DNA from 4 places in the Sporolactobacillus pectinivorans genome. Region 4 is predicted to be linked to each of the others. Evidence: riboswitches for the same ligand, from Rfam matches in the RefSeq annotation. Region 4 holds a riboswitch; each other region holds the start of a gene.
What was found. Region 4 has a riboswitch for S-adenosylmethionine ahead of COP04_RS06125 (hypothetical protein). Riboswitches for the same ligand answer to the same signal wherever they lie in the genome.
Positions count from the first base shown of each region.

Region 1: another riboswitch for S-adenosylmethionine. It lies ahead of COP04_RS07130 (amidohydrolase); the one in region 4 lies ahead of COP04_RS06125 (hypothetical protein).
Region 2: another riboswitch for S-adenosylmethionine. It lies ahead of metK (methionine adenosyltransferase); the one in region 4 lies ahead of COP04_RS06125 (hypothetical protein).
Region 3: another riboswitch for S-adenosylmethionine. It lies ahead of COP04_RS05125 (ABC transporter substrate-binding protein); the one in region 4 lies ahead of COP04_RS06125 (hypothetical protein).

Region 1 is NZ_NXGA01000001.1:1,477,130-1,481,620, reverse strand. It holds gene COP04_RS07145 (MDR family MFS transporter) at 1-830, opposite strand, end outside; gene COP04_RS07140 (MerR family transcriptional regulator) at 846-1,244, opposite strand; gene COP04_RS07135 (hypothetical protein) at 1,972-2,451, opposite strand; gene COP04_RS07130 (amidohydrolase) at 2,567-3,730, opposite strand; SAM riboswitch class I at 3,898-4,003, opposite strand.
Region 2 is NZ_NXGA01000001.1:3,214,222-3,218,712, reverse strand. It holds gene ytkD (RNA deprotection pyrophosphohydrolase) at 1-38, shown strand, start outside; gene pckA (phosphoenolpyruvate carboxykinase (ATP)) at 94-1,674, opposite strand; SAM riboswitch class I at 1,879-1,986, shown strand; gene metK (methionine adenosyltransferase) at 2,213-3,439, shown strand; gene COP04_RS15770 (tetraprenyl-beta-curcumene synthase family protein) at 3,679-4,491, shown strand, end outside.
Region 3 is NZ_NXGA01000001.1:1,044,644-1,049,134, reverse strand. It holds gene COP04_RS05125 (ABC transporter substrate-binding protein) at 1-1,482, opposite strand, end outside; SAM riboswitch class I at 1,652-1,755, opposite strand; gene COP04_RS05120 (beta-galactosidase) at 1,888-3,909, opposite strand; gene COP04_RS05115 (OsmC family protein) at 4,123-4,491, opposite strand, start outside.
Region 4 is NZ_NXGA01000001.1:1,279,689-1,284,179, forward strand. It holds gene flgL (flagellar hook-associated protein FlgL) at 1-698, shown strand, start outside; gene fliW (flagellar assembly protein FliW) at 815-1,252, shown strand; gene csrA (carbon storage regulator CsrA) at 1,257-1,502, shown strand; SAM riboswitch class I at 1,704-1,808, shown strand; gene COP04_RS06120 (helix-turn-helix domain-containing protein) at 1,965-2,252, shown strand; SAM riboswitch class I at 2,314-2,418, shown strand; SAM riboswitch class I at 2,507-2,597, shown strand; gene COP04_RS06125 (hypothetical protein) at 2,610-2,945, shown strand; gene COP04_RS06130 (hypothetical protein) at 3,167-3,415, shown strand; gene COP04_RS06135 (hypothetical protein) at 3,824-4,162, opposite strand.

The DNA of each region.
Region 1 (4,491 bases), 200 kb from region 4:
ATTTGTGCTTTGTAAGTATGAGCCGCTTTCTTAATAATTTGTGAAATAAATGGCTGACCTAAAATAATAAGCACTGCATTGATTGTCCATAAAAAACTATACTGCTTTATTGAAATATCTAATTCTGGTAAACGAACCGAAATATTGCTTTGCCATTGCACATAACCGGTCCATATGATGAAATAAAGAAAGCAAATGATAAAGACGTTGATGAACTGTTTATGACTTCTACGATCCATCTTTGCCCTCTTTGTTTTTTCAGGATGACTTTGTAGATGAACAGCCTCTATATTTTTGTAAAAAAATAAAACAATCGTTAAAAAGGCTACATATAACAGCAGGTTTGCTGTAAATATAAGAGAAATATTGATATCAGCGATGAAACCGGCAATCGAAGTCCCAACAGCCACCCCGATGTTAAGTCCGAGATAAATTGAATTAAATACATAACGATGATCGTAGCCGGACATGCTGGAAGCAAGCGAATTAATGGATATAACAATGATACCTGTGCCTAAACCGAGTATTATTAAAAATACTGCGTAAAGAGGCCAGCCGTGATTCATAACTAAACCAATGAGTGAAATAATCGAGGTAAACAATCCAATTAAAATCGTTTTATAGCCACCTATTCGATCAAACAGCCGTCCGCCCCAAAAATTACCGATCAACGTTGTCATTGAATTCAATAGCAGCACAAGGCCAGCCACACTCAGTGATTTTCCTAGGTGATCGTGCATGTAAATAGTATTTAACGGCCAAATAAAACTAACGCCTGCATTATTTAAAATTGATCCAGTGACTAACCATTTTAACTTTGAATGCTTCAAGCTAACCCTTCCTCATTAGTGCTGTTTGTCTATCATTGCCTTGTATAAGTTCATTCGGCCGATAATTTTCTTCCTGTTATTTTCAATGATTTTTCGTTTTTCATCAAGTTTTCGTAAATGACTTTCTAATACTGCCGAACGTTTCTCTAATACACTTCTGAGTTCAACCTTCCCGGTCAAACTTCTATTCTCACTGATACAACCTTCTTTTCCAAAATGGACGATCTCTTCTAACGAGAGTCCCATTTTCTTTAAACCTTTGATAAATTCGATAAATGCAATGTCTTCGGCGCTATAATTTCTTGCACCTGAACAATTCTTTTTAACTTTAGGAAGTAAACCTATTTCTTCATAGTAGCGAAGTGTATAGGCAGACATCCCCGTCAACTGCGAAACATCACTGATTTTATTCATATGACCTATCCCCTTTTTCGTAGTATAAGAATTAGAGTTACCTCTAAGTCAAGAGCAATAATCAAAATTCTTCTCATAAACTTGGCTTTACCTTCTAACGCGTCAGGGTAAGGAAGCAAAAGCCAGATAAACCAAATTGATATGGTAAAAAGGAAGAAAAAGGGTCTCGAAAAAGAAGCTTATTCTGAAACAGGTGCAAAACTATCAACAGTTTCATTCATATCAATTCCTGACTGAAAAATCCATTACTTCTCTATAATATAGATATTGTGTATATTATCATTATAAAAGCCCAACTGTGCTATCTCTGAAGGGCACTTAGGACAAAACCGAGGGACAAGATTGCTCAGAGCGGGGCAATAAAATAGAGAGCAGATTTACACACCACTCCCTATCTTAGCTCTCTCTATCTTGACAAAGGGACCACTTCCTGTCTGTTCGTCTGCCAGATCACTTGTTTTGTCCTTTGTGTTCGTTATTAACCATCTCGCCACTGACTGATCCGTTCGGTAGTTTACCTTATCCAGGATACGTAATGCCGTTTGGGGATTACCTTCGTCTCGGAAGTAATCTGAATGGTGTATGTAACAACAGAATCCGACTCAATTTCACACTGCCATCGCAGATAAACTGCTTTGAAAAATAAACAACGCATCCGCAGTAAGAAGGACGGCGGATGTGTTGCGAACAACTTTTCTGATTGTCGCGGCACGATGCTCTCCCGTAGTTAATTGTCGATGTTAACAATGATATCCTTATTAGCAACCTTGTACGAAGCTGTTAGGGCATGGATATGGATCAAAAAACGGCCGGGCATCAGAAATGTATCTTTAACAAGCACCGTCCCTTTACCCAGGTTTTTCACCGGAAACTGGATTTGAGTCGTTCCCATATCCATAACCACCATTTTTATTGACAGAGAAACCTTCTGGAGATCTGTTGTTCTTTTCCCTTTATAGAAGGCAGCAAGAGCCAGTTTATCGTTTCCAACTTTTGGAGGGGTTATTTTCACTTTAAAATCGTAGTTAGTCGATACGTCCACCATAGGTTTTTTCGAAGATTTCACCTTGGCAGCTTTATGTATCTGATGCGGTACCTCTGCATTTTGTGCTCCGCAACCAGCGGAAACGAGCAAGAGCATTAATAACAGAGATAAAACCAGTGGCAGTTTGAAAAATGAAACGAATGTCTTTTTAAGTTCCTTCATGATGCCTCACTAACTCCCTTCAGGATTTGCTCCTTCGGAATCTCTATCTCACCGTTCAATTGCAGATTCATAGCCAGTCTATGGCTGTCTGGGCACCTGATCCTTGCCAGTCACATTATCTTACTGACTCATTTTCCAGTTTTTGTAAAATTCTGACGGCATTCCTTTCAAAGTAACGGGCACCATAGATTAACACACCATCGTCTGCTGTATAGTGGGCATTATGAACGCTCACATTCCCATTAACGCCAATAATGGCATAGACACCGGGGATGTGCTCCTGATAGCAAGCGAAATCATCGCTGCCCAGTGTTGGCTCAGGGATAAATACAGTCGCAAATTTACCGGTTTCGTCAGCCACAATCTCTGAAAGTCTTCTATCGTTGTTCACGGAAGGATCGCCGCTGTACCAGTCAATCTCAGCAGTTGTTCCATATGCAGCCGCTGTGTGTGTGACAATTTCAGAAAATCGTTGATGGATCATCTTGCGGTCGGTGGCCCCCAGTGTTCGAACGGTTCCGCTGAAAACGGCTGTCTCTGGTAGAACGTTCCATACATTACCGGCATTCAGCTGGGTCACGCTCACAACAGCACCGCTGAGTGGAGATAGATTACGGCTGATGATTGATTGCAGTGCGTTTACTGTAGTGGTCAAGGCGATGATTGGATCATGACCGGCTTCCGGGTGCGCCGCGTGTGACCCTTTGCCACGAAGTGTCACCTTAAATTTATCAATGGCACCCATAAAGGCACCCGAACGTATCCCGATCTTGCCCAATGAAATCCCCGGCTCGTTATGAAAACCGATAATAGCCGCGACACCTTTGAGATGCCCGGCACGAATCACCTGCAAAGCACCTTCGTTTGCTTCTTCCGACAATTGGAAAATCAGGCGGATACTGCCTCTCAGCTGTTGTTCTTCCTGCTTTAACAAGTAAGCAGCACCAAGTAGTGATGCGGTATGAATGTCATGTCCGCAGGCATGCATCACGCCTTTGTTTCGTGACTCGTAAGGTAATCCGGTTTGCTCAGTAATCGGAAGAGCATCAATATCGGCACGCAATGCAATAGTTGGTCCCTTGGCGTTATTGCCGATTTCCGCAATCACACCTGTTTTTAATGTCGTCGGCAATATCTTTATTCCCCATGATTGCAGAATTTCTTTAATATACCTTGTTGTCGCATATTCATGATCCGCCAGTTCCGGATATTCATGAAGATGATGACGAAAGTGTATCATCTTTTCTTGCAATGCTGCATGGGTTAATTTTGTCTGCATCTGATTCTCCACCCCTATCTAAACCTCTCGTGGCTATACCTGATAAGAACAGTCTAACCGGCAATTGCTTGAAATTTTTAAAAAATGAAGTTGTTGGAAATAAGCGAAATCTCCTGAGATCAACACAAAAAACAAGCCCGAAAAATAAGAACGCTTATTCCTGCTTCTTCTCATCTTTTGAACACATCCCGTGTTCCGGAAATTGACACCATACAACTAAATACTAGTTATCAGATTTCATTGGGCCAACCTCTCCGCCGCTCTGTACAAGAATTTTAAAAATTAAGTTGTTGTCACTAATCATAGATACCGGATCTCAGAGTGTCAATATTAAATTCACATTGCTCTCATGTGTTTAATATTAATTAAATTTACAGACGCCATATTGGCAAGTCGAAAAACATGGGCCATCTTACGGAGTTTATCATTTTGATGGGTTACACTTAATTAATTTTAATACACATAGTAATTATCGAATTTATACTTGTTAATATATTTTTGGGAGCGCCTCTCCTCAGAATTTTACGGTGATCAATCATCTGAGCAACGTACTGATTTCCAATGGTTGCCTATCCTCATTCGATGATCATGCCTTTATTTACTGTGAAGGTCTGTATTAACTTCGAGAGCATATTTTAGAAAAAAAAGCCGTAAATTTCATTGATTTCCCAATTCAAGAATAGTTCAAAAAGAAACATAGGCTTGAAAAAGCAATTAAACTGTTATACACTTTTCATTAATTGAACAATACTTAATGATTT
Region 2 (4,491 bases), 1.9 Mb from region 4:
GGCTTGTCCAGCACAGAATAGAAAATCTGACAGAATAAAGCACCGTCTCCGTGGTGATCGGGGGCGGTGCTGGATTATTGTTAACAGTCTATATCAGTTGGCAACAGGACCTGCCGAGCGGATGTCTTCGGAAGCTTCCGGAAAATGTCTGAAATTGTCCTTGAACTTCCGGGCGAGCTGGCGGGCAAAGCGATCATATTCGGACGCATTGCTCCATGTTTTCCATGGCATCAGTACATTGTCAGGGATGCCCGGGCATGTTTTTGGGATGTGGAGCCCGAAAATAGGATCCGTCGTTGTTTCTGCATGGGTGAACGTCCCGTCAAGGGCAGCCTGTATCATTTGCCGCGTGTAGGCCAGCTCCATTCTTTTCCCCGTTCCGTATGGTCCGCCGGTCCATCCGGTATTAACCAAGTAAGCGCTTACGCTGTGCGCCTTGATTTGCTTCCCTAGCAACTCTGCATACACTGACGCCGGCAAGGGCATGAACGGTGCACCGAAGCAGGTTGAGAAAGTTGCTTCCGGATCAGTAACGCCGCGTTCAGTGCCGGCCAGTTTGCTTGTATAGCCGGAAAGGAACTGATACATTGCCTGTTCCGGTGTCAGCAGGCTGATCGGCGGTAGCACACCGAACGCATCGGCTGTCAGAAAGATTATGGCAGTCGGATGTCCGCCGACACTTGGGATCAGTGCATTTGACACATTATTTAGTGAATAAGCCGCGCGAGTATTTTCTGTCAGCGAGCCGTTGTCGTAATCCGGGCACCGGTCGGGGAAGACGATGACATTCTCGAGCACAGTTCCGAATTGGATGCTGTCATAGATCTGCGGTTCTTTTTTTGGAGAGAGACGTATGGTTTTGGCATAGCAGCCGCCTTCAATGTTAAATATGCCGTCCGCTGACCATCCGTGTTCGTCGTCACCGATCAGATCGCGGTCAGGCACATTGGATAATGTTGTCTTGCCGGTTCCGGACAGCCCGAAGAAAAGAGCAACATTCCCGTTTTTTCCCTGATTGGCGGAGCAATGCATCGACATAATGCCTTCCTGCGGCAACAGATAGTTCATCACTGAGAAAATTGACTTTTTGATTTCACCGCCATATTCCGTCCCACCGATCAAAATGGTCCGGTGTGTGATCGATACGATAATAAATGCTTCCGAGCGGGTGCCGTCTGTCGCCGGATCAGCTTTAAAGCCAGGAGCCGCAAGAACGGTAAAGTTTGCATGATGGTTCTTCAGTTCGTCTGCAGTCGGTGAGATAAACAGCTGGCGGCAGAAGAGATTCTGCCAGGCGTACTCATTGATAATCTGTATGGGCAGACGATGTTTCGTATCCGCACCGGCAAAACCTTTAAAGACAAAACGAGCCTCCCTTTCGGTTAAATAGTGGACAACTTTTTGAAAAAGGCCTTCGAATACCGATTCACTGACTGCCTGATTGCGCGTCCAGTCAATTTTGTCTGTCGTCGTCTCATCCTTTACAAAAAATTTGTCCAGCGGTGACCGGCCGGTATATTTTCCAGTCGTCACAGCCAGAGATCCTTTGTCCGTTAAAACGCCTTCATTTTTAGAAAACGCTTTCTCAATAAGCGTCGCCGCAGATAAATTTACAAACGTATTCCTTGCTTTCAACAGTTCAGAGATGGGCGTTTTTGAGATGGTTGTATTCATCACTAACATCCCTTCCTATTTGGAATTCCATTTGACAACTTAAGTATAGCACACTGAAATTATATTTTTCTAACAGGGGAAGACTTTTTGTGAATTTTTTCTCATAGTACAATATATTAAATAATGCTTATGAGGTTCCGAGAATCTGACTATCAGTTGACACTTTTATATCCCTGCTTTATCATAGGATTTATAATACGGCTGCTCTTATTCCGAGTAGGCGGAGGGACAGGCCCGATGAAACCCGGCAACCGGCCGATATGGCACGGTGCTAACCTGCAGAGGAACTTTCTGTTCTTCTGATAATAAGAGGCGCATTTAGAGAGTTAGCCTTATCCTTATTAGGACTGGGCTTTTTTCATGCCTTGAAAACAAAAAGAAGAGGGATCGGGTACCGTTAACTTGCCTCGGGATTCGCGCATCTTTAGCCGGGCGCCGCGTTTCCGAAGTAAAACCGTCAGCGAACCGGTAGTGGATCATCGTTTGACGAATCTTTAATTAACCTCATATAATGTTCGAAAGGCTGGGTGAATGTGAAATGACGAAAAAGTATTCAAGACGGCTGTTTACCTCTGAATCGGTGACAGAGGGACATCCGGACAAGATTTGCGACCAGATCTCAGATGCAATCCTTGATGAAATTCTGCGGGGCGATCCCAACGCGAGGGTTGCCTGTGAGACAGCGGTAAATACTGGACTTGTTCTTGTCACTGGTGAAATATCTACATCGACTTATGTTGATATTCCAAAGGTTGTCCGCCAGACAATCAAGGAGATTGGCTATAATGATGCGAAGTACGGATTTGATGCGTCAAACTGTGCAATTCTGACCTCGATCGAAGAACAGTCAGCAGATATCGCTCAAGGTGTTAATCAGGCACTCGAAGCGCGCGAAGGCAAAATGACAGACGATCAGATTGAGGCAATCGGGGCCGGAGATCAGGGGCTGATGTTCGGTTTCGCCGTTAATGAAACGCCGGAACTCATGCCGCTGCCGATTTCCCTTGCACATAAGCTGGCGAAGCGCCTGGCCGATGTCCGGAAAAATCGTGAACTGACCTATCTCCGCCCTGACGGAAAAACCCAGGTCACCGTTGAATATGATGAAGAGGGACATCCGGCCAGAATTGATACGATTGTTGTATCCACGCAGCATGATCCCGACGTATCCGAGGAACAAATCAAGAAAGATGTGCATCAGTATGTGATTAATCCTTCAGTTCCTGAAAATCTGATTGATGAAAATACAAAATTCTTCATAAACCCGACAGGCCGATTCGTCATTGGCGGGCCACAGGGTGATGCCGGATTGACCGGGCGAAAAATTATCGTTGACACTTACGGCGGATACGCCAGGCACGGCGGGGGTGCTTTTTCAGGGAAAGATGCGACAAAAGTGGACCGCTCGGCATCATACGCCGCACGTTATGTTGCGAAAAATATTGTCGCGGCCGGTCTGGCTGATAAATGCGAAGTTCAGCTCGCCTATGCGATCGGCGTAGCGCAGCCGGTTTCTATTTCGGTGGATACATTCGAGACTGGAAAAGCGACGGAAGAGCAGTTGGTGAATCTGATCCGGAACAATTTTGATCTTCGTCCGGCAGGCATTATCAAGATGCTGGATCTGCGTCGCCCGATTTATCGCCAGACGGCGGCTTACGGTCATTTCGGACGCACTGATATTGATTTGCCGTGGGAAAAAACAGATAAAGCAGAATTATTGAAGCAGCAGATCCTCTCCGGAATCCAGGCCGGTCAGAATTGAGAATTTTTGACATTGTACCCCTCCATCAATTGAATTGGTGGAGGGTTTTTTGCGCTTTTTCTCGGATCAGGATGGTTAGAACAGAAGATGAAAACTTTTTTTGGACAATATGAGTATAATGAAAGAGAGGCCCGGTAAGAAACAGTTTTAAGAATGGGCTGGCGCAGGCAGACTGCAGTCAGACGCAGCGAATGTTTGTAGGATGTAGCGTCGTATTGACATAAGAGAGGACGGATTTTATGGCCGTACCATCCGAACCATTAAAACTGATCGTTCAAGTTTCCAGAAAAGTACTTCCCGGTGTACATAGCGAACTCGAAAACTGGAAACAGAAGGCAGAGAAAATTCCTGATCCGGAATTGCGCAACCAGGCACTTGCAAGCATTAAGGCGAAAACATTTCACTGTGAAGGTGGTGCGATTTACAGCCTTCTTGCAGGTGATCGAAGGACAGAAGTGATTTCATTCATCGTCGCCTACCAGACAATCAGCGATTATCTGGATAACCTGTGCGACCGCAGCGGCTCTCTTGACCCGAAAGATTTCCGCTGCCTGCATCAGTCGATGCTGGATGCCCTGACACCCGGGACGGAATACTCCGATTATTACAGATTGCGTGAAGTGACATCTGATGGAGGCTATCTACAGGATCTCGTCACAACCTGCCAGTCGCTTCTCTCACATTTGCAAACGTTTAAAGAAATAAGTCCCTATTTGCAGGAACTGGCCGGATACTATTGTGATCTGCAGGTATATAAACATGTTGAAAAAGATCAGCGTGTACCTATGCTCGTTGCCTGGTTCGAAAAATACAGAGACAGGCTTCCGGCGATGAGCTGGTATGAGTTTGCCGCCTGTTCCGGATCCACTCTTGGCATTTTTTGTCTTGTTTCCTACGCAGCTTCAGAAAGGCGTGGGATGAAGGAACTGGCCGGGATGATCAGAAGCAGCTATTTTCCATGGGTGCAGGGCCTGCATATTCTGATGGATTATTTTGTGGACCAGCAGGAGGATATTGACGAAGGCGATCTTAACTTTTGTGCCTTTTACGGA
Region 3 (4,491 bases), 240 kb from region 4:
TTTATTTATAGCGAGTATCGCATCATCGTAAGAGATTGGATAGATGACCGCATCATCTGCGATTTGTTTCTGAATCTGATCATAATAAGCTGCGCGTTTGGTCTGATTGGTCTCAACAGCGGCCGCGTTCCAGAGCTTATCCAATTTGGAATTGTGATAGTTGGCGTAATTATAAGGTGAATCCGACTGATAAAGTACTTTATACACATCGGCTTCCGGCCCCATGATATAACCGTTTAACAAAATGCCGTAAGCCTTGCTGTTCCGGTCAAGAGTAATATTATTCAGTGCCGTAGGATCTGTTGGTTTCAGCTGAAGATTCAAGCCGATTTTTTTAAACTGTTGCTGGAAATAAAGGGCAATGCTTTCCTGAGCCGGATTATTATTCAGGTAAATAATAGAAAGCGGTTGCTTCGTATCCACTTTGCTCTTACCCAAAAGTTGTCTCGCTTTTGTCAGATTATAAGGATAAGCTTGGACGTTCGTATCCTGGAATTTTACATCGGAAGTAAAGATCGATGAGGCAGGCACGCCGTACTTGCTCGACCCATATGCAGATTTGATAACGTCCTCACGGTTAAGCGCATAGGACAATGCCTGGCGGAATGTTTTGTTTTTAAATGCCGGCACATTCTCATTGAAGACTGCATAGTTCAAGCGATATTCAGGATATGAAATAACTTCTGTATTTCCCCTGCTAGTCACATTCTTTACATCAGCCGGCTGAATGGCTTTCAATTGAATACTTCCATTTTCAAGTGCAAGGTTGGCTGCATTTTGATCTTTTGTAATCTGGAAAATAACTTTATCAAGATGTGCTTTCCCGCCGAAATAATAGTTATTCCGCTGCGTTTCTACATATTGGCCGGATTTATAGGTAACAAACCGGAAAGGGCCGGAACCGACCGGATGATTATTCTTCGTACTCTTCTGGAGATCGCCTTCGTTTTTAAACACGTGCTGCGGAATTGGATAAAGCTGTTCCAGACTTAGCGGAAAAGCCGGTGCCACCGTGGGTAAGGTGAAGACAACCGTATTTTTGTTGATCGCCGCAACTTTTACAGGTTCGTTGTTAAAGACAAAGTTCCCGCGGAGATCACTGTTCTGTTTCGTGTCAAGGATCGAATTCAGCGTGAAGACAATATCATCTGCCGTGAGGGGCGTACCGTCACTCCATTTCAGATTTTTCTTCAGAATCAGCGTATATTTCAGTTGATCCTTTGAGGCGGTCAGCTTATCCGCCAATGCCGGTGTAACGTTTCTCCCGTTGATGTAAAACAGGGGCGAATAGAGCGCCTGTTGAATCGTCAGGGTTACTCGGTCGCTGGCGTAATTAGGGTTCAGAACAAGTGGATCACCGGGTACGGCAACCGTTAACGACCCTCCGTTTTTACTATTGTTTGATGCTGTATTGTTTGACCCGCATGCGCTTAACGTTAATATAAAAATAAGAGCCAAAAGGACAACCAAAGATTTCTTCAAAATCAACTTCCCCCCGCTGTTAACACAATTTCCCCTCTGAAATATAGTCTCTCTAGAATGCAATGGCGGCGCAGGCAGATGATTGATATCTCTATGTCCTCTGCCTACGCTTTTTTCAGCGGCAAAAAAAACAAGCCGCAAAGATAAAAAGGCCTGTTGTTATCCGTCCCTCTCATCTTTTGAACACCATCGTGTTCCTGGAATTAACACCGTGCACCATGTGCTGGTTGTCGGGCTTCACTGGGCCAGTCCCTCCGCCGCTCTAGATAAGAATTATATTCAATTGAGTTGATGTAACTACTATAAAGGGTAAGACTGACGCTGTCAATCATTAAAACCTATTTATTTGATAGAATTAATTTGTATTTTGACAGTATCAAATAACAGCTGATATTTAAATCCCGTTCAATCTGTTTTTTCATAACTGATTTTCTCTTTTTCTGCCCTCAGAATCTTAACATCCCTCGGTGCCAGTTTGATTAGTCTACTTTCCTCACGTCCGGTTAAAAGATCAACAAAGATCGGATCAATGGCGAACATTTTTTCAGTATCGGAATGGTTGAGAATAAAATAGTATTTTATATTGTGGCTTTCACGCACCGTTACTTCCACATCTTCAGGCACGCTCAGTGGCGGGAAAACTTGAGTTCTTTCCATGATGCCGATAAGCAGATGTTTCAGATAGACTGTATCGGGATGAGTGCCGACATAATAGGCCTGTCCCTTTCCGTAGGCATGGCTGGTGACTGCAGGCATACCTGTGAGATAACCGTTTTTGAATGTCGCCAGTGCGCCAGCTCCTCGCAGTTGAATGTACTCTTCCCAGATCCGGATCGATGAATCTCCCCATGGCGTTGCGATTTGGTGAACCTGTCCTTTCTTCATTGGTGCGAATTCCTCAACGTAGATGCCGAGCAGCTCTCGGTATGCCCCGGGATAACCGCCGAGATAGACCCGGTCGGAAAGATCGACAATCCCGCTGAAGAAGTTGGTCAGAAAGATTCCTCCATGCCGGACATATGCTTTCACTTTTTCAGTAAAAGATTGCGGCACCTGATAACTGGCCGGCGCCAGTACAACACGATAAGGTGTTAAATCTTCTTCGAAAGGGACAAAATCAGCACTAATGTTCAGTTCGCGAAGAGTACGGTAATAGGTGCCCAGTTCGGAGGCATACCGGACGAGATTCGATGGTTTTGAACTTTGCTCCAAAGCCCACCAGTTTTCCCAATCAAAAACAATCGCAACTTCCGCCTTGAATGTTGTGCCAACCAGCTCGCGGCACTTTTTCAATTCCTGTCCAAGCGCAGCCACTTCCCGGAAACTGCGGCTGTCTTCATCATTGGAGTGGGGAACCATTCCGCTGTGAAACTTCTCCGCTCCTCCCTGTGATGCCCGCCACTGAAAGAACATGATGCCATCCGCTCCGTGAGCCACCGCCTCATAACTCCACAAGCGCATCTGCCCGGGTGTTTTTACAGCATTTTGTTCCCGCCAATTGACCGCACCGGGCGCCTGCTCCATTAACAAAAAAGGTTGTTTCTTCAGGCTCCGTGTCAAATCATGTGCCATAAAGTATTCATAAGGGACATGCTGGAAGGGATCCGGATAAGCGTCCCATGTGACTAGATCCATCTTCTTAGCCCACATAAAACCGTTGATTGGCTTATGCAGCCCCATCAGATTGGTCATCACCGGAATCCGCGGTGTATAGTTTTTGATGATATCCCGTTCCATTTTAAATAAATCCAGAATGGAATCATTCATAAAACGTTTATAGTCCACCTGCTGATTCGGATTGTGCTGCGCCGGCATTTTCCCTGGAAGGTTGATTTCTTCCCATGCGTAATATCGCTGACTCCAGAAATCCGTCGACCAGCTTTTATTTAATTTTGCGATCGCACCATACTTTTTCTTCAGCCATACTTGAAATTTAGCTTTGCACGTTTCGCAGTAACACTCGGAAACATGGCAGCCGTATTCATTATTGACATGCCACATGGTCAGTGCCGGATGATTCCGATAGCGAAATGCAAGCTGTTCAGCAAGAGCCGCCGCCAATCTTTGATAATCCGTGCTGTTCGGGCAGTAATGCTGGCGTGATCCCGGCAGAAGCCGTGTTCCGTCAATCGAAACCGGAAGCGACTGCGGATACTTGCGTGCCAGCCAGGCCGGGGGTGCGGCTGTCGCCGTTGCTAGATCAGCACGAATAGCATTCGCGGCCAGCATGTTCATGATTTTATCCAAAGTACCGAAATCATAGGTTTCCTCATCCGGTTGAAGGCTTGCCCAACTGAAAATATTAACGCTGACATAATTAACGCCGGCTTTCTTCATCAGCCGCATATCTTCAGCCCATACCGATTCATCCCATTGTTCCGGATTATAGTCTCCGCCATAATAAAAGGCGGTTTGTACACTCAGCATGCCGGACAGTCTCCTTATGAATGAGCTAGAGTAGATCCAGGAAAATTAGCTTAATTGCTATGCTGCAATCCTGTCACTTCAATGTACATATTTCTTATGAAACTTCTTACCTGTATCTTGTCTTTTTACAGCTTACCAGCCATTCCTTCTGCCGGTTTATCAATTTGGATTTGGAATTTTGCCAGCCGTATCCGTCAGCAGTGTCGTTGCCGGTCATTCGGCGAACGTCACAGATTCATTAAGCCTGATACGCGGATGGAGAGACTGGATGACCGGACAGTTCCCGGGAATTTGCATGAAAATTTGTTTGGCGGCTTCCTGACTTGCTCGTGGCACATCAATCAGGAAGCGGACGTCAATTTGCGAGATTGGATTGGGATAGGCAGTACTCTCCTGATAATCGAAAGAGACGTTGATCAGCTGATACGGGATCTGTTGTCCGTCAAGTAACTGTTCAAATACATAAGTACTGCACGCAGCCGCAGATGCGGCGATCAGCTGAACCGGTGAAAAACCTTTTTGCCTGCCGAGCAGCCAGTTTCCGTTTTCATGGACAAGCTCGATGGTTTCTGATTGTTGAAT
Region 4 (4,491 bases):
CGGCCCAGAACTGGATGAACAGTTCGGATAGCACACTTAATCAGGTCGATTCGATTCTTCAGAACGTTCGTGATCTGGTGACGGAAGCGAGCAATGATACCTATACTTCAGGTCAGCGTGCAGATGCGGCGCAGCAAGTTGATCAGCTGACTCAGCAGCTGGTGACTCTTGGAAATACACAAGTTGGCGGACAGTATATTTTCAGTGGAAGTGATACAGCGAACCCGCTTTTGACTCAGGATCCTTCTACAGGGGCAGTAACCGTCAACAGCACAGCGCTGAACAATCCAAACCTAACTATTAATGTCAACGATGGTGTCAAGATGCCGATCAATGTAGCTCCAAATCAAGTCTTTACATCGACAATGTTTCAGGATCTGAACGATCTGAAGAACGCTCTAAACAGCTCTTCTTCGACGTCAGTCGATATCAGCGGCTTTACAAGTAAAATCGATTCGGCTTTGGATTCGGTGACTAATGCGCAGGCGGATCTTGGTGCGAGAGAGGACCGAATGACGATGATCAGCAACTGGCTCGGCACCCAGCAGACGACTGCAACGCAGATCATGGCGAATAATGAGGATGTTGATTATCCGACTGCGATTGTTAATTTGAATCAACAACAGAATGTATTTAATGCTTCACTTTCTGTCGGAGCCCGGATTATTCAGCAATCTTTGGTTAACTTTCTGCAATAAGTACAAGCAGTGCAGCTGAAATGGGCACCGTGAAAAAGTTTTTTTCACCGGAATGTTATTATTTAATGGGGCCCGGGCAGCGGACGCTCATAGTCAGGAAAGGATAGAAACAGCGCATGAAAATTCAAACAAAGTATTACGGCGAACAGGAAATTAATGAATCGGAAATTTTTTCGTTTCCTGCCGGGCTTCCAGGATTCGAAGAGAATAAACGATTTATTCTTCAGCCCTTTGGCGAAGCTTTTTCAGTTCTTCAATCTATTGATGAAATGAATGCTGCTTTTATTGTAACGTCGCCGTTCTTTTTTTTCAGTCAGTACAGTGTGGATCTGGCGGATACTTTTGTCAGTCAACTGTCAATAGAATCTGAAAAAGATGTCTCAGTTTGGGTCATTGTCAATGTCCAGAATCCTTTTACAAAATCAACCGCTAACCTTAAGGCACCGGTTATTATTAATATTTCTAAGAAACTCGGCAAACAATACATACAGGATCATTCCTCCTATTCACTCACTGAGCCGTTGGTTCAAAGAGAGAAAATGAAAAGGGAGTGATCTAATGCTTATTTTGACACGCAAACTTGGTGAATCGATCCATATTGGCGATCAGATTGAAGTCAGAATTGTCGCGATTGATGGAGATCAAATAAAACTGGGCATAAACGCTCCACGGGAAATCGATGTTCATCGGAGTGAAATTTATGAGTCGATTCAGAAAGCAAATAATCAAGCTGCATCTGAAAAATTGCCGGAAAATATTTTACGGGCGATAAAAGCAATGAAAAAGGGAAGACAGGATGAGTGAAGCTCAATTTGATATATAATTTTTTAGCCTGCATGAGTCATATCTGTGCAGGCTTTTTATACATTTAAATTGAGCGATTAATGATTTTGAAATTCAACAAATCGGCAACATTTTATTATAATTACATAAAACATATAAAATTAGTTGGAATAATGATTGACTTTTCATTCCAATTTTCATAAACTCAATATAACAGAGGTATTCTTATCAAGAGTGGTGGAGGGACCGGCCCTGTGAAGCCCGACAACCAGTCCCTGCAAAGGGGTATGGTGTCAATTCCGGCAGATGCAATCTGGAAGATAAGAATGGGAAATGAGTCAGGAAGTTCTCTCTTTAGTAAGGGGGCGGTAGCTTGACTTCTATTTTTTCAAACAGATAGCATCCTTTTTCCAAATCACCCGGTTTATTTAATTAACACTCGGCCCCATGTGTGTTGATCAGATATTTCGGATGCGATCAGGAATGAAGGAAAGTGATCACATGACGATCGATCAACTGGATGCTTTTCTGGCTGTGGTTAAGTATCAAAGCTATCGCGTGGCTTCGGAGAAGCTTTTTCTGTCGCAGCCATCGATTTCATCACGGATTCAGGCCCTTGAAAGGGAACTGGGTGCCGATCTCTTCATCCGGAGCGGCAGGGGGGTCGCTCTTTCCGAACAGGGCAGGATTCTTGTCCCCTACGCGAAACGAATGATTGGCGTATACAAGAAAGCGTGTATTGATCTGCATTCGGAATCCGGTTCCAGCTAATGAAATTCTCTAGCTGTTGACAAAAATCATATTGCACGGTAAAATTAATTCAATTAAATAAAACTTATCTAGAGTGGCGGAGGGACTGGCCCGATGAAACCCGACAACCAACACATAAAAATGTGCATGGTGTCAATTCCAGCAGAGTAAATCTGAGAGATAAGGAAAATAAGTCGAACGGCTACAGCGATTATTTTTCTCGATCTTTAGAAAAATGGTCGCTTTTCATATTTTTATTGAAAGCTGGCTGACAATTCTTATCAAGAGAGTCGGAGGGACCGGCCCGACGAAGACTCAGCAACGGGCTCTACAAGTACCGTGCTAATTCCGGAATGAAGATAAGAAGGAGTTTTTAGTATGTTGAATCAGGCGAAATACGCACAAATTGATAATTATCTGGATCTTTATCGTTTCGCAGGAGAATTGAATGACACTGAATGGCAAAATGAAATACTGGGGCTTCTAGCTGAGTTGCACCAGGATCATTCAGATTCCGAAAATCAGAAAAACCTCCAGCAGCAATTCATGGAGGTCAACCGCCAGATCTTGACACTCTATCAACGGTTGCGTTGTCATACATTGGAAGCGACGGATAAAGTGACAAACAGGCTTTATGCCCTAAAGCAGAGAAGGCTGGAGCTTGGGCGGGAGATTGATGCGCTGAAAAGTGGACATCAACAGTTTTGCCGCTGATCGCTTTTAATAGATCTTTTTTATGAGTTAAATACGAAAAATGGCGTGAGATCAACTGCCCACGTCTTTTTGGCGTCCATCCAATTTTCAAAACGGCAAATAAGCTTTGTCGGCGCTCAAAATCCATGGTAAATTAAGGGTGTGGAAGAGCTGGCATGCAGCGTATCAACAGTCATGCAGGAGCATTTTCCATAAAAACAAAATTCGGAGGGATTTTTATTATGGAAAAGATGGACATGATGAACAAGTCAATGATGATGCCGATGAACATGATGATGATGATGGAAATGGACAAGATGATGTGCGAGATGAAGTGCATGCATATGATGATGGAACGAATGTCCGGCATGGATATGAGTATGATGAAAGACATGGACAAGATGATGAACAAGGATGAAATGATGAGCTGTATGCACAAATGCGATGAGATGATGTCATCAATGATGGACATGATGGGGAAAATGAACTGATATATCAAGGATCTTGGTTCATTTGAAGCCTGGAGTCGTAAAAAAAGTCTCCAAAAATGTTCATTGATGCTCAATAGTTTCATAACTTTACTTTTTTCATGATGCCTTTCAGATATCCATGATTTTCTGGGAGGCATTCTTTTCATTTTATGGGTAACATCTGTGTAGATTTCAATCGTCGTTTTCATGTTCTTGTATTCTATACGTTGGATGGCTCATGAAATTTTTGGGGATGCAAAGTATGGCTTTGATCCGCTATAATAAGGGAGCTGGTCTCCATATGAAGTTACATCTTCAATTTTTCTAGACTCTTTAGCAGAACTTGGACCGGTAAAGTTAGATTCCTTGCTTCCTCCATTTTCCTATCCCCTATGTACGCCGCATAAGTAGTAAATTGAATGTCATAAATCATTTTCTAATGAGCGCCAGTATGCCGGCAACAATAATCAGCAGCCCGCTCAAAAATCCATAAAAGCTGATGAGCACGATATTCAGAACGCCACAAACTAAGATAATAATGCCAAAAACGACTCGCGACTTATTGATCATACAAGAAAATATAATGACTGAAGCCGAAATGATAATACAAGCAACGCCAAGCCCAATAATTTCGCCGGCTCCTGTTTTGAGTGCGCCAATAACCACAGCGAGGACTATAGGCAAAATGCCGCCAATGATGCCAAATGATCCTCCGATGATGCCGATAAACATTTCGTCAAAGCGGTTAGTTATGCTTTTCTCCGCCATAATGAACCCCCCATAGTTTGTTCTGTTAATAGGAGAGTAGGATACGATCGAAAACCAGGATTCTATGTCCTCTATTTTAGCTAAATTTTCAAAAAGAAATAAAGCCAATAAGCTCCAAACGAGATGATTAGACCAATAACAGAAATCTGAAGACCTCTTTTTCTAAACAATTCCTTCTTTTTGTACCTTTTTGAGTATCGAAGCCATATGCCAGTGAACATAATTAACAGACCAACGGCTTGTATCCATATAGTGTACATGTGATTTCCTCCAGAATCAGACAAGCCATATATATGCCACTAAAGAGGCTAATAATTGCAGATTTTTAT